DNA from 2 places in the Achromobacter sp. 1011811831 genome. Region 1 is predicted to be linked to the other one. Evidence: predicted binding sites of a transcription regulator. Region 1 holds the regulator's gene; the other holds the start of a gene.
What was found. The regulator FNR, encoded in region 1, switches genes on or off when oxygen is low (the NO sensors DNR and NnrR bind a similar motif). The targets are predictions, from matches to a motif close to TTGATNNNNATCAA.
Positions count from the first base shown of each region.

Region 1 (7,502 bases):
CCTCATGGCCACGCCGCCGATCCGCGCCGTGGACGTGGTGCTGGAGTCGGGCGTGTCGCAGGCCGAGAACGACGAAGGCTGGCTGCCGACCGACCACGAGACCCTGAAGGTCTACGGACTGGAGAACGTCTACGTGATCGGCGACACGGTCGACCTGCCGGTCAGCAAGGCTGGCGGCTCCTGCCACAACCAGGCGCCGGTCATCGCCAACAACATCGCCGGCGAGATCCGGCTGGGCCAGGTCTGCAGCGCCTATGACGGCAGGGTGCAGGCGGTGGCCCAGATGGGCCTGAACGCCGGCATGCCGCTCTGGTACGACTACACCCACGACGTGCTGCCCACGCCGCCCACCAAGCTCGGCGGCCTGCTGCGCCACGGGTTCAATCGCGGCCTGTACTGGGCCGTCGCAAGGGGAATGCTATGAACGCGCCACACGAAGGAACCGCTGCGCTGCCCGCCGACACGCCCGCATCCGCTGCCTTCCTGGGCGGCGGGCCAGGCGCGCGCGCACTGGCCGACAGGCTGGGCCTGCTGGCCGAAGCCGGCCGGCTCGACAACATCGCCGACCTGCTGTCGCTGGCCTCGGACCTGGTGGACCTGCTGGACCAGTCCATGGTGGAAAAGCTGGCGCTGCTGTCCGAGCAGGCCACCAGCGCGGCCTGGATCGCTGCCAACACATTGCGCGACGCCCACGCCCGCACGCTGCGGGAAGAACGGCCGCCCAGCCTGACGGGCCTCATCGGCCTGCTGCGCGACGAGGACACGCGGCGCGGCATGGCCGTGGCACTGCGGGCGCTGCAGACGCTGGGCCGGCAGATGAAGGCCCAGCGGCAGGACTACGCGGACGCATCGTAGGCCACGCTGGCGCATCGAGAACCCGCGCACGCGGGGGTGCCCCCACCTCGCCTGCGAGGCGCGTAAAAAAAACCCGGCGGCTCGGGCTTGAGCCGCCGGTTTTTTTTCGGCGCGCGGCAGGTTCCCGCCGCGCCCGGGTCCGGCCCGCTTACTGCAAGGTGCGGGTGAAGACGAACTTGCCGTCCTGCCAGTCCACCGGCACCACGTCGCGCGGACCGAACTGGCCTTCCAGGATCAGCCTGGCCACCGGGTTCTCGATCTGCTGCTGGATCGCGCGCTTGAGCGGCCGCGCGCCGAACACCGGATCGAAGCCCGAACGCGCCAGCTCGGCCAGCGCGGCCTCGGTCACTTCCAGCCGCATCTCCTGCCGTTCCAGGCGCTCGCCCAGGCGGCGCAGCTGGATGCGGGCGATGGACTCGATGTGCTGCGCTTCCAGGCCATGGAACACCACCACCTCGTCTATGCGGTTCAGGAACTCGGGCCGCAGCGTCTGCTTGAGCTCGTCCCACACCACTTCCTTGATCACCTCGTAGGGCTTGCCGGCCAGGCTCTGGATGTGATGCGAGCCCAGGTTCGAGGTCATCACGATGACGGTGTTGCGGAAGTCCACCGTACGACCCTGGCCGTCGGTCAGGCGACCGTCGTCCAGCACCTGCAGCAGCACGTTGAAGACGTCCGGATGGGCCTTTTCCACTTCGTCCAGCAGCACCACGCTATAGGGCTTGCGGCGCACGGCCTCGGTCAGGTAGCCGCCCTCTTCATAGCCCACGTAGCCCGGAGGCGCGCCGATCAGCCGCGCCACCGAGTGCTTTTCCATGAACTCGCTCATGTCGATGCGGATCATGTGCTCTTCGGAGTCGAACAGGAACTCGGCCAGCGCGCGCGTCAGCTCGGTCTTGCCCACGCCGGTGGGGCCCAGGAACAGGAACGAGCCGTAGGGCCGCGACGGGTCCGCCAGGCCGGCGCGCGAACGCCGGATGGCGTCGGACACCAGGCGCACGGCCTCGTCCTGGCCCACCACGCGCTTGTGCAGGTATTCCTCCATGTGCAGCAGCTTCTCGCGTTCGCCCTGCATCATCTTGGACACCGGGATGCCGGTGGCGCGCGACACGACCTCGGCGATTTCCTCGGCGCCGACGCGGGTGCGCAGCAGGCGCGGCCGGCCCTCGCCGCCCTCGGCCTCGTTGGCGGCCTCGGCCGCGCCGATCTCGGCGGCCTTCAGGCGCGCTTCCAGGTCGGGCAGCTTGCCGTACTGCAGCTCGGCCAGCTTGTCGAACTGGCCCTTGCGCTGCAGCTCGGCCATCTCGGCGCGCACGCCGTCGATCTCTTCCTTGATGGCCTGCGTGCCCTGTACGGCGGCCTTTTCAGCCTTCCAGATTTCCTCGAAGTCGTTGTACTCGCGTTGCAGCTTTTCGAGCTCGTCCTCGATCACGCCCAGGCGGCGCTTGGAGGCATCGTCGGTTTCCTTCTTGACGGCCTCGCGCTCGATCTTGAGCTGGATGATGCGGCGGTCGAGCTTGTCCATCACTTCCGGCTTGGAATCGATTTCCATGCGGATGCGCGCGCCGGCCTCGTCGATCAGGTCGATGGCCTTGTCGGGCAGGAAGCGGTCGGTGATGTAGCGGTGCGACAGCTCGGCCGCGGCCACGATGGCCGGATCGGTGATCTCGACGCCGTGGTGGATCTCGTAGCGCTCCTGCAGGCCGCGCAGGATGGCGATGGTGGATTCCACGTCGGGCTCGTCGACCAGCACCTTCTGGAAGCGGCGCTCCAGCGCGGCGTCCTTCTCGATGTACTTGCGGTATTCGTCCAGCGTGGTCGCGCCGATGCAATGCAGCTCGCCGCGCGCCAGCGCGGGCTTGAGCATGTTGCCGGCGTCCATCGCGCCCTCGGCCTTGCCGGCGCCGACCATGGTGTGCAGCTCGTCGATGAAGACGATGTTGCTGCCATCGTCCTGCGCCAGTTCCTTCAGCACGGCCTTCAGGCGCTCTTCGAATTCGCCGCGGAACTTGGCGCCGGCCAGCAGCGCGGCCAGGTCCAGCGACAGCACGCGCTTGCCGCGCAGCGTCTCGGGCACTTCGTCGTTGACGATGCGCTGCGCCAGGCCTTCGACGATGGCGGTCTTGCCGACGCCGGGTTCGCCGATCAGCACGGGGTTGTTCTTGGTGCGGCGCTGCAGGATCTGGATGGTGCGGCGGATCTCGTCGTCGCGGCCGATCACCGGATCGAGCTTGCCCTGGCGGGCGCGCTCGGTCAGGTCCATCGTGTACTTGGACAGGGCCTCGCGATTGGACTCGCCCTCGGCGGCGGACACCGACTCGCCGCCGCGCACGGCGTCGATGGCGGCTTCCAGCGCCTTCTTCTGCAGGCCGGCCTCTTGCAGGATGCGGCCGGCCGGGCCCTTGTCGTCGGCCAGCGCCAGCAGGAACAGCTCGCTGGCGATGTAGGTGTCGCCGCGGCGCGCGGCTTCCTTGTCGGTGCGCGTCAGCACGCCCTGCAGCTCGCGGCCGACCTGGACGTTGTCGTCGCCCTGCACCTGCGGCAGGGACTTGAGCGCCTGCTCGATGGCCGGCTGCAGCCGGTTCACGGCGACGCCGGCGCGCGCCAGCAGGCTGCCGGCCCCGCTGTCGGCATCGGACAGCAGCGCAGACAGCACATGTATGGGCTCTATGTAGGGATGATCGTTGCGGGCGGCCAGGCTCTGGGCGTCCGCCAATGCCTGTTGGAACTTGGTGGTAAGTTTGTCGAATCGCATAGTGGTCGTTTGGCTTGTTGAGGAGCCTGACCGATGCATCGCCGGCTGGCTCGATGACCTGAATATGTGGCCGGAGCAGGGAATTTCAAGACCCTGACGGCCTTGCGGACTCTATCGACGTGCGGCAACCTGAGGAATCATGAGCATATACGTTTTTGTCTACGGCACGCTACGCGCGGGCGAGATCAACGACCTGGAGCGCACCGCCTCCGACCGCGGCCTGCCGGCGGTACGGCGGGTCGGCGCGGCCAGCGTGCCGGGCCGGCTGGTCGACTTCGGCGCCTGGCCCGGCCTGATTCCCGTGGCTGACGGGCGTCGCGTCCTAGGAGATATCTATCAGGTCGAGCCGGCCCATATCCACTTGATGGACGAAATCGAGGACTACCATCCCGGCCGGCCCGGCTGCTTCCTGCGCCGCGACGTGCTGGCGCGCCTCGCACAGCCCGGCCCGGACGGCGCGGAGCTGTCCTGCCAGTACTACCCGATCGATCCCGCCTTGCGGGGCGCCGCCAGCGACATCGCGGCCGTCGACCAGGTCACGGACTGGATCCTTCACCGACGCGCCGGGAACGCTTGCGCGACGTTCATGTCCAAGGACGCCGCGCGCAGGTAAGACACCCGTAGTAACAACGGACTACAATAGCAATTGTCATCAAGCTTCCTGCCCGCACCGGCTACCCGCCGCTCGACGGGCGCTATAGAGGTCACTATGCAAAAACGGGTCCCCGTTGCCCCTGATGCCGCCCATTGCTCCACGTGTATGCTGGGACACGTGTGCGTGCCTGTGGGCATGGCAGCCGCCGAAGTAGAAAAGCTGGACGAACTGGTGAAGGAACGCGTGCGCCTTGAAAAGGGCAAGACGCTGTACTCGCTGGATCACCCCCTTGATGCGGTCTATGGCGTGCGCTTCGGCAGCCTGAAGACGCAGCTCGAAGACGCGACTGGCCAGATCCAGATCACCGGTTTCCATCTGCCCGGCGAGATCGTCGGCATGGACGGCATGCTCGACGGCAAGCACGTGTCGGCCGCCATCGCGCTGGAAGACTCCGAAGTCTGTGTCATTCGCCTGAATGAAGTCGACCGCGTCTCCGCCCACCTGCCCTCGCTGCAGCAGCAGTTCCGCCGTCTGATGAGCCGCGAGATCACGCGTTCGCACCAGATGCTGGCCTCGCTGGGCTCGATGCGTTCCGAACAGCGCCTGGCGGCGTTCCTGTTGAACCTGTCGCAGCGCTATGCCTCGCTGGGCTATTCGTCCACCGAGTTCGTGCTGCGCATGAGCCGCGAGGAAATCGGCAACTACCTGGGCCTGACGCTGGAAACGGTGAGCCGGCTGTTCTCGCGCTTCGCCCGCGACGGACTGATCCGCATCAACCAGCGCGAAGTCCGCATCCTCGACCAGCCTGCGCTCAAGCAGCTGCTGGGCCAAGAAAGCTGCTGAAGCCGCCCATGCGCCGCGCGCGCGCCTTCCTGCCGGCCGCCAGCCTGATGCTGGCGGCGTTGGCGGCCCCGCTCGCAGCCGCCGCGCAGACGCCCCTGCCCGATCCCTACGACTACGACGAAGCCGCGCCCGCGCCCAAGCCGGCCAAGCCGGCGCGCTGGCAGACCGTCGAGCTGGGCAAGCCGGGCCATCGCTACAAGATCCCGGTCTACGCCAACCGCCCGCTGGGCAAGGGCGAACTGGCCGACATCAAGCAGGTGGTGGTGGTGATCCACGGCGTCAAGCGCGACGCCGACCGCTATTACGAATACGTGGCCGACCTGCTGGAACGCAATCCGGAGCGCGCGCGCGACACGCTGGTGCTGGCGCCGCGTTTTTCCGGTTCCATCGATTCCGGCTTCGCCGGCATGGCCGCCTGGCGCAAGGCCAGCTGGGAAGAAGGCGAGGACAGCGTGCAGGCCGCCGGCCGGCCGGCGCCGGTCAGCTCGTTCCAGGTCCTGGACGACCTGCTGCGCAGCCTGGACGACCGCCAGCGCCTGCCCGCGCTGGCCGGCATCGTGCTGGCCGGCCATTCCGGCGGCGCGCAGCTGGTGCAGCGCTACGCCGTGCTGAACAACGTCGACGGCCCGCTGCGCCGCGACGGGCTGGCGCTGCGCTACGTGATCGCCAACCCCTCTTCCTACCTGTACCTGACCAACGAGCGGCCACGCCCGGACGGCAAGGGCTACGCGCCCTACGAGCGCGGCATCTGCCCCACCTACAACCAGTACAAGTACGGCACCGACAAGCTGCCCGCCTACGCCCGCGGCCAGGAGGAATCCCGGCTGTTCGTGCGCTACGCGGCGCGCGACGTCACCTACCTGCTGGGCGGCGCCGACAACAACCCCGAGCACCGCCTGCTGGACAAGACCTGCGGCGCCGAGGCCCAGGGCTCCACGCGGCTGGCGCGCGGCACCGCCTACCTGCAATACGAGTTCCTGCTCGCATCGCGCGGCAGCAAGCCGGTCACTCTGCACCGCGCCGGCTACGAAGTGCGCGGCGTGGGCCACGACGGCAAGAACATGTTCGGCTCGGAATGCGGCGCCCAGGTCCTGTTGGGCGAAGGCGCGCGCGGGACGGACAGGGCCGCGCCCTGCGAGCCGATCAAGCCGCGCGGCAAGTAGCGCCCGCCCGGCGTCGTCCAGGGCGCCCCCCAAAATGACAGCAAGCTGAATGCCGCCTCGGCGGCGCGTGCAATTTCGCGCGGCCGGGAGCAATATAGGGACATGCCGGCGGCGGCGCGCTTGCGGCCGCGCCGGCGTTTCCCATTCCGGCAAGCAGCAAGGACTGCCATGACGCACACGCATCTGGATGTCGCCGACGCGAAGCGCCGCATCAAGGCCATTTTCGTCGGTTCCATGGGCAACCTGGTCGAGTGGTACGACTTCTACGCCTACACCGCCTTCGCGCTGTACTTCGCCCCCGCCTTCTTCCCCTCGCACGATCCCGTCGTCCAGCAGCTCAACGCCGCCACGCTGTTCGCGGCCGGCTTCATCGTGCGACCGCTGGGCGGCTGGCTGTTCGGGCATATCGCCGACCGGCACGGCCGGCGGCTGTCGCTGATGGTGTCGGTGGGCATGATGTGCGTGGGCTCGCTGATCATCGCCCTCACGCCCACCTACGCCTCCATCGGCCTGGCGGCGCCGGCGCTGCTGGCGCTGGCGCGCGTGATCGAGGGGCTGAGCCTGGGCGGGGAATACGGCGCCAGCGCCACCTACCTGACCGAGATCGCCGACGCCGAGCACCGCGGCTTCTATTCCAGCTTCCAGTATGTGACGCTGATCGGCGGCCAGCTCAGCGCCATCCTGGTGCTGTTGCTGCTGCAGAACGTGTTCCTGACTCACCAGCAGCTGGTGGATTGGGGCTGGCGCATCCCCTTCGTGATCGGCGCGCTGCTTGCCATCGTGACCGCCTTCATGCGGCGCGACATGCCCGAGACCGACTCCTACAAGGCCGCCAGCAAGACCCAGCCGCGCACCAGCTCGCTGCGCGGCCTGCTGAAGTACCCGCGCGAGGTGGCCATCGTGGTGGGCCTGACGGCGGGCGGCACGGCGGCCTTCTACACCTTCACCACCTATATGCAGACCTTCGTCCGGCAGACGGCGGGCTTTTCCGACATCGTCACCACCTATGTGATCGCCGCCTCGCTGATCTTCGCGCTGATCCTGCAGCCGCTGTATGGCGCGCTGTCCGACCGCATCGGGCGCAAGCCCTTGCTGGTGTTCTTCGGCGTCGCGGGCGCGCTGCTGACCGTGCCCATCCTGTACACGCTGGCGCAGACGCGCTCGCCCTTCATCGCCTTCCTGCTGATCTGCGGCGCCTGGGTCTTCACGGCCGGCTACACCTCGATCAACGCCGTGGTGAAGGCCGAGCTGTTCCCGACCAACATCCGCGCCACCGGCGTGGCCGTGCCCT
Region 1 covers NZ_JCBANG010000089.1:5,592-13,093, reverse strand. Annotated here, with positions in the region: gene AC6LJ9_RS25280 (NAD(P)/FAD-dependent oxidoreductase) at 1-424, shown strand, start outside; gene AC6LJ9_RS25275 (DUF1641 domain-containing protein) at 421-855, shown strand; gene clpB (ATP-dependent chaperone ClpB) at 1,004-3,610, opposite strand; gene AC6LJ9_RS25265 (gamma-glutamylcyclotransferase family protein) at 3,750-4,223, shown strand; gene fnr (fumarate/nitrate reduction transcriptional regulator Fnr) at 4,320-5,048, shown strand; gene AC6LJ9_RS25255 (hypothetical protein) at 5,057-6,211, shown strand; gene AC6LJ9_RS25250 (MFS transporter) at 6,380-7,502, shown strand, end outside.

Region 2 (7,502 bases), on a different contig from region 1:
CTGGGCCTTGCTCAACGCCGTCTGGCGCGGCGACGCGGCGGCCTGCGCGCAAGCCGCCGGCGCCTGCTGGGCCGCCGTGGGCGAGAGCCTGCCATTGCTGTTGTTCGGCGCGATGCAGCCGGCGCATCGCGGCCCCGCCCTGGTCGCCTGCGCCGCGCTGCTGCTGGCGGTCGCTGTGGCGCTGGGCGCGGGCCGGCTGTCCGGACGGGTACGCGCCGGCGTCGGCATCGCCGCGCTGGCGCTCGCCGCCGGCGCGCTGTCCGGCTGGCCCTGGGGCGGCGAGGCCATCGGCCCGCTGCGCTGGGGCGGCCTGCTGGTCACGCTGATCCTGGCGATCGCGGCGCTGCTGGCCGCCGTGCCGCTCGCGGCCGGTCTGGCGCTGCTGCGCCGCTCGTCCAGCCCCGCCGGCTCGTTCGCCGCCGCCACGCTGATCGAGACCGTGCGCGGCGTGCCGCTGGTGACGCAACTGCTGTTCGCGTCCTTCGTGCTGCCCATGCTGCTGGGCGGCGGCGTGTCCAAGTTCAGCATGGCGCTGGCCGCGCTGACGCTGCACACCGCCTGCCTGCTGGCCGAGGTGCTGCGCGGCGCGCTGCAGGCCATCCCGCCGGGCCAGATGGCGGCGGCGCGCGCGCTGGGCATGGGCTCCGCCCTGGCCTACCAGGCCGTGATCTGGCCGCAGGCCCGGCGCATCGCCGCGCCGGCCGCGCTGGGCGTGTTCGTGGGCGCGGTCAAGGATACCTCGCTGGTCAGCATCATCGGCGTGTTCGACGTGCTGGGTGCGGCCAAGGCCGTGGTGGCCGGCACGGCCTGGCGGCCCTATCACGTCGAGGTCTACCTGGCGGTGGCCGCGCTGTACTTCGCGGCCAGCCTGGCGCTGTCGCGGGTGGCGCGGGCGATGGAAACGGGACGGCTCTGAACGGCCGGCCTCAGAAGCGCTCGTCGAGGATCGCCGGCAACACCAGTTCCCGCACGAAAGAGGCATCGGACAGGCTGAGCAGCGCGCGCACCATCGCCACCACATCGTGCACCGGCGCCAGCGTGCCCTCGCCGCGCCGGCTGGCCTCATCGCGCGCCACCGCCAGCCCGTCCTCGGTGTTCAGGTAGCCCAGCTGCAGGCAGGTGACCGCCAGCCGCTGCGCCCGGAAACGCTCGCGCAGCGCGTCGGCGATACCCGACAGCGCCGCCTTGGACGCGCCGAACGCCACTTCGGGCCGGCCGCTGCGCGGCAGTCCCGAGGTCGAGCCGGTCAGCACCAGCTGCGGCTTGGCGCGCCCCAGCAGGCGCGGGATCAGCCGTTGCAGCAGCAGGATCGTGCCGGTGATGTTGATGTCCAGCAGCCGCGCGATCTGTTGCGGCGAATCGGCCAGGAAGTCGTAGTCGTCGGTGAAGGCCTTGTCTTCCCACACGCCGACGTTGTAGAGAATGGCATCCAGCTCGGCCGGCGCCTGCTCGGCGATGCGCGCGGCGGCGGCCTCGGGGTCGGACAGGTCGGCCTCGATCCAGCGCAGCGCGCAGGACGGCGCCACCGTCAGGTCCGTGGGCGTCTTGCGCGACACGCCGATGATCATTTCCGCATCCTGCCCCAGCCCTTCGGCCAGGGCGCGGCCCAGGCCCTTGCTGGCGCCCACGATCAATATCTTCATGCTGTGCTCCGTTGCTGTGTCGGCCCGAGGATATAGCACGACTGGCGGCGCGGACGCGTCAAGCCCCCGCGCCACTGTCGGTCATGCGAACCGACCGTCCCAGGCTCAGGCTTGCGGCCTCCCCAGCGCGCCCAGCTTGTCCAGCCAGGCCGGGCGCGGCGAGGCGTCCAGCCAGTTCTTCACGATCAGGCCGAGCTCGGTGTCGCCGGAGATCCGCAGGCGGCGCTGGAAGAACAAAGTGTCGGCGTCCATGTCCGCGCGCATCAGCGCCAGGAAGTCGGCCAGCCTGGCGCCCAGTTCCAGCTCGGCCGGCGCGCCGTCCCACACGGGCCGGAACGCGCCGCCGCGCACGGCGAAGCAGCTGCGCAGGCCAAGGTCCTCGACGGTGATGGCGAAGCGCCGGCCGTCCAGCTCGGCCGGCGGCGCCAGCCATCTGAGGCGACGCGCCAGCTCCAGCCCGGCGGTGAAATGCAGCGACACGAGCGGCGCCGGCAGCTTGCGGCCCAGCCGGGCCAGCAGCGCGGGCGGCGCGGGCAGGCTCAGGTTCATGCCGGCTCCCGCAACAGATCGATGCCCGCGTGGCCGTAGTAGTAGCCGTTGCAGCGCTCCATGCCGGCGGGCGGCGCGACCTCGGCCCGCTGCGCGCCGTGGCGCGTGGCATCCAGCGCCGCGATGGCGGCCTGCGTGCCGGTCGATTGCGGGCTGACGCGCAGCACGCCCGCGCCCATCACGGCCAGCTCCATCGCCTGGTCCAGCAGGTCCAGACAGGCCGCCGACTGCACCTGGATACCGTTGATGGCCAGGAAGTCGCGCGATTCGCGCGTGCGCAGGTCCAGGCCGTCGGGATGCTCGATGCAGCGGAAGCCGCAGTCGTCCTTCTTCAGCCGGAAATGGCGGGCGGTGAAGCAGCGCGCCGAGAAGGCCAGCGCCATGCGGCCCCACACCATGACCTCGCACTCCAGCGCGGCGGGTTTTTCCGCCAGCAGGCGCGCCAGCGTGGCGCTGTCCATTTCCAGCGGCGCGACGAAGCGTACCGCGCCTCGGCTGGCCAGCCAGTCCAGCGTGCCGCCGTGATAGGCATTCATGTGCGGCCCGGCCACGAAGGGACGGCCGGCCAGGTGGCGCATCGCGCCGACCTCGCCGGCCTCGATCAGGAAGTCCTGCTGTTCGCACAGCTTGCGCAGCGCGCTGGCCTCGGAGCCGGTCTCGATCAGGGTGCGGCCCGACAGCACCACGGTCTTGCCGGTGGCGCGCAGGTCGCGCGCCAGGTCCAGCCAGTCCTCGGCGCGCAATTCGCGGCGGCGGCTGCACACCGTCTCGCCCACGTAGATGATGTCGGCCGGGCCATCGGCCAGGTCGGCGTAGAAGTCCAGCGTCTGCTGGCGCGGCCAGTAATACAGCAAGGGGCCGACGGAGATGCCAAATGCCGGGGTTGCGTTCATTTCCATGGACGTTCGAATGCGCCTTGGGTGACTTGGGAGCCCTCGGCATGGCGCGCCAGCATGGCGTTCCATTCGGGGCGCGGAGAGAAGCGCGCGGCGTCGGCGTGCGCGCTGTCCAGCGCGGCGCGCAGCGTGGACACCACCTGCGTCACATAGGCCGGGCTGCGCTGCCGCCCTTCGATCTTGACGGCGGACACGCCCATCTCGGCCAGCCGGGGCAAGAGGCCGATGGCGTTCAGGCTGGTGGGTTCCTCCAGCGCGTGATCGTCGGCGCCATCGACCTTGAAGCGGCCCTTGCACAGCGTCGGATAGGCGGCCGGCTCGCCCGGCTCGTAGCGGTCGATCAGGATGCCGTTCAGGCGCGCGTCCATGCGGCCCTTTTCCTCCACCCAGCGCACCGCGTGCGCGGGCGAACAGACGCCCTTGTTGTTGGGGGAATCGCCGGTGGCGTAGGACGACAGCAGGCAGCGGCCCTCGGCCATCACGCACAGGCTGCCGAAGCCGAACACCTCGACCTCGACGCTGACCTGTCCGCAGATGCGGGCGATCTCGGCCAGCGTCAGCACACGCGGCAGCACCACGCGCTTGATGCCGAACTGCTCCTTCATCAGCTCAATGGCGTCGGCGTGCGTGGCCGAGCCCTGCACCGACAGGTGCAGCCGCAGGTCGGGATAGCGGTCGCTGGCATAGCCCAGCAGGCCCGCGTCGGCCATGATCACGGCGTCCGCGCCCAGCGAATGGGCCGCGTCCACGGCCGCGCGCCATTCCTCGCCGCGCCCGGCCTGCACGAACGTGTTGATGGCGAAAAGGACCTGTCGCCCGCGCGCATGGGCCAGCTCGACGCCGGCGCGGATGTCGTTTTCGGTGAAGTTCAGCCCGGCGAAGTTGCGGGCATTGGTGGCGTTCTTGAGGCCCAGGTAGACCGTGTCCGCGCCCGCCTCGATAGCGGATTTGAGCGCGGCCAGGCTGCCGGCCGGAGCCACCAGTTCCATGGGTGAGGTTCGCGTTTGCATGCCGGCCAGTCTAGGGGCCGGTGCCGGGCGCGGCCTTGTCGCAGATCAAACGGCGGCGGGCCGACGTTTGCGGCGGATCAGCCCGTCGGCGCGCGCGCGCGCCGCGCGCTCATTCCTCGACGTGCAGCCCGTGTTCCACCGCGTACACGGCGACCTGCACGCGGCTGGTGAGATTGAGCTTCTTCAGCACATTCTGCACATGGATCTTGACCGTGCTTTCGCTGACGTCCAGCTCGCGCGCGATGACCTTGTTGCTGGCGCCGCGCGCCAGGTACTGCACGATCTGCGTCTCGCGCGCGGTCAGCCTGTGGCGCTCGCCCTGCCCCGCCGGCTGCGCGCCAGCCTGGGCCTGGCCACGGAACTGCTCGACCAGCTTGGCGGTCATGCTCTGCGCGATGACCGGCTCGCCGCCCGCCGCGCGGCGGATCGCGCTGGTCAGCGCCTCGGCGTCGATGTTCTTGACCAGATAGCCGCGCGCGCCGTCGCGCAGCGCCTGCCCCAGCTCGTCGGCCTCTTCCGACACGGTCAGGATGATGACCGCACAGGACGGCAGGTCCTGCACCAGCAGTTGCAGCGTTTCCAGGCCGGACAGGCCCGGCAGGTTCAGGTCCAGCAGCACCACGTCGGGCTTGAGTTCCTTGGCCCGCTTCAGGCCCTCGACGCCGTCGCCGGCCTCGGCCACGATCTCGAAATCGGACTGGCGCTGCAACAGCAGGCGCAGGCCCGAGCGGAACAGCGTGTGGTCGTCGACAAGAAGGATTCGGATGGACATGGTATTGCGTCGTTCAGTTATGGAAAGCACCGGCGTGCAGCGCTTCGGGGGTGGGCTACCCCTCCCCTTAGGCGGCCTGGCGTTCGGCGCCGGGCAGGGTCAAGAGGACTCGCGTGCCCTGGCCGGGCCGCGATTCGAGTTTTATGACGGCGCGCAGGCGCGCCGCGCGTTCGCGCATGATGTGCAGGCCGACATGCGCCTCGCCGCACGCGGCCACTTCCTCGGCGTCATAGCCCTGCCCGTCGTCGCTGATGCTGAGCACGAAATCGCGCCCGTCCTCGACCTCGACGCGCACGCGCGCGGCCTCGGAATGCTTGCGCACGTTGGACAGCGCTTCCTGCAGGATGAACAGCACCTGCAGCTGCTGGTCCGGCGCCAGCGGCGCGCCCTGGCGCTCGCCCACGGCCAGCTCGGTATCCATGCCGGTCTGGCGGCGGAAGCGGTCCACGGTGTCCTCGATCGCCACGTATAGATCGCCCTGCGACAGCTTGCTGCGGAAATTGGTCAACAGCTCGCGCACGTCCTGGTAGCTTTCATCCACGCCGGTACGCAGCAGCGGCAGGATTTCCTCGACCTCGGCAGCGTCGCCGCGCTTGACCGCCCCGTCCAGCATCTGCAATTGCAGGTTCAGGAAATTCAGGCCCTGCGCCAGGCTGTCGTGCAGCCCCTGCGCCACCAGGCCGCGCTCCTGCACCACCGCCAGCTGCCGCGCCTGGGCGCTCAGGCGACGGTTGTCCAGCGCCACGCCCAGATGCTGTCCCAGCGTTTCAAGCAGCTGCGATTCGGAAGGCGCGAGCTTGCGCTGGCTGCGGAAATGCAGCGAATACGAGCCCAGCACCTCGTCGCGCGCCACGATGCGGAACACCGCCACGCTGGCAAAACCCTCGCGCTGGCAGTTCAGGTCCAGGCTGGGCGGCGCGTGGCGGAAGTCCTGGATCACGATCACCCCGGCCTTGCGGGTGGCGACGCCGCAATAACAGTCGTCCACGCGCATGCAGTGTTCGGATTCCACCAGCGCTTCCGACAGGCCCACCGACACCATCAGGTTGAGCTTTTCATTGTTCGGGTCGAGCGCGCGGATGCTGCCGCCCTCGGCGTCGAATTGCAGCATGACGCGCCGCAGGAAACCGTCGCACAGCGCCTCGATCTCGTTGGGCTGGTTGAGGAAGGCCGCCATGTCGTAGAGCGCGCCGATGTCGCGGTTCTGCGCCGCCAGCTGGGCCGTCTTCTGCTCCACCCGCTGCTCCAGGCCGGTGTACAGCCCTTGCAGCTCGTCGGCCATGCGGTTGAAGCCGCGCGCCAGCACGCCGAACTCGTCGCGGCTTTCCACCGGCAGCCGGGTGCTGAACTCGCGCGCCGCCATGCGCTGCAGGCCGTCGCGCAGGCGCAGCACGGGCGAGATGATCCACAGGTACAGCAGATAGATCATGGCCAGCGTGCCGGCGCTGGCGATCGCCGCCAGCACGCCCTGCGACAGCCGCAGCATCGTGGTCTTGCCGGCGTTGTCCTGCTCGATCATGCGCACCAGCGTGTCGGCCTTGGCCACGAACTCCGGCAGCGTCTCCAGGTAGTAGGCGGCGTCGGGCCTGCCCAGGGCGCGCATGGCCGAGGGCTTCATGATCTCGCGCCAGTAGCCGGCCACCTCGCTCCACTGCTTGCGGATGTCGGCATCGTTGGGAATGAACAGCGGCCTGGCCGGATTGCCCCTGGCCAGCCGCGCGATGGTCTCGTCCATGAGCAGGATCTGCTCATCGGTGCGCACCTTGCGGCCTTCCTGCGGCCGCATCAGCTCCACCGCCACGCGGTTGGCGCGCATGCGCAGGCTGCCGGTATCGTTGATGGCCGCGCCCGCGCCTTCCAGCTGCCAGGACAGCCACAGCGTCCAGCTGATCATGGACAGCACCACCACCAACGCGGCCAGCGAGGTGGCGATGATGCGCGTGGACAGGCGATGCCGGGGTGACGGCAGGCCGCCGGGGTCGGTTCTGGAATCGATAGGGGTCATGAATGTCTTGCTTGCCGGGCCGGCATGGCGCCAGTGTAGTCCTTCGGCGGCCGGTTACAGGTTGGCCCTGTTCCTGCCCCGGCGGGGGAAAAACCTAGGCTTTCCCCGGCGCCAGCCCCAGCGTGCTGCAAATGAACGCCGCCACCGCGTCCGGCTCGTTCAGCGGCAGGCATGGCAGCGTCGTATCTGGCGCCGCGTCCGTGACCACGGCCAGGAAACCGCCGTCCTCGGCGTGCAGCGCCGGCTTGCCCAGCGCCGGCCGGTAGACCTCGAGGCGCGGGATGGCGGCCTGCTTGAAGCCCTCCACCAGCACCAGGTCGGCCGGCGCCAGCCGTTCGAGCTGCTGCGCCAGCGTGGGCTCGGGCCCGCCGCGCAGCTCGTGCACGATGGCGTAGCGGTACGGCGAGGCCACCATCACCTCGTGCGCGCCGGCCTGGCGAAAACGCGCGCTGTCCTTGCCGGGCGGCTCCATCTCGAAATCGTGATGGCTGTGCTTGATCACGCTGACCGCCAGCCCGCGCGCACGCAGCAGCGGCAGCATGGCTTCGATCAGGGTGGTCTTGCCGCTGCCGGAACGGCCGGCGATGCCGAAGACTGGGGTCATGCAAGCTCCGTGAACAGGGGGCA
Region 2 covers NZ_JCBANG010000037.1:42,769-50,270, reverse strand. Annotated here, with positions in the region: gene AC6LJ9_RS15775 (ABC transporter permease subunit) at 1-916, shown strand, start outside; gene AC6LJ9_RS15770 (SDR family NAD(P)-dependent oxidoreductase) at 927-1,643, opposite strand; gene ubiT (ubiquinone anaerobic biosynthesis accessory factor UbiT) at 1,749-2,192, opposite strand; gene AC6LJ9_RS15760 (U32 family peptidase) at 2,189-3,085, opposite strand; gene ubiU (ubiquinone anaerobic biosynthesis protein UbiU) at 3,082-4,098, opposite strand; gene AC6LJ9_RS15750 (response regulator) at 4,208-4,870, opposite strand; gene AC6LJ9_RS15745 (type IV pili methyl-accepting chemotaxis transducer N-terminal domain-containing protein) at 4,938-6,875, opposite strand; gene mobB (molybdopterin-guanine dinucleotide biosynthesis protein B) at 6,970-7,479, opposite strand; gene AC6LJ9_RS15735 (carbonic anhydrase) at 7,476-7,502, opposite strand, start outside.
Region 2: ubiU (ubiquinone anaerobic biosynthesis protein UbiU) is a predicted target of FNR. The motif match lies at 4,134-4,147, and genes of this name have one in related genera.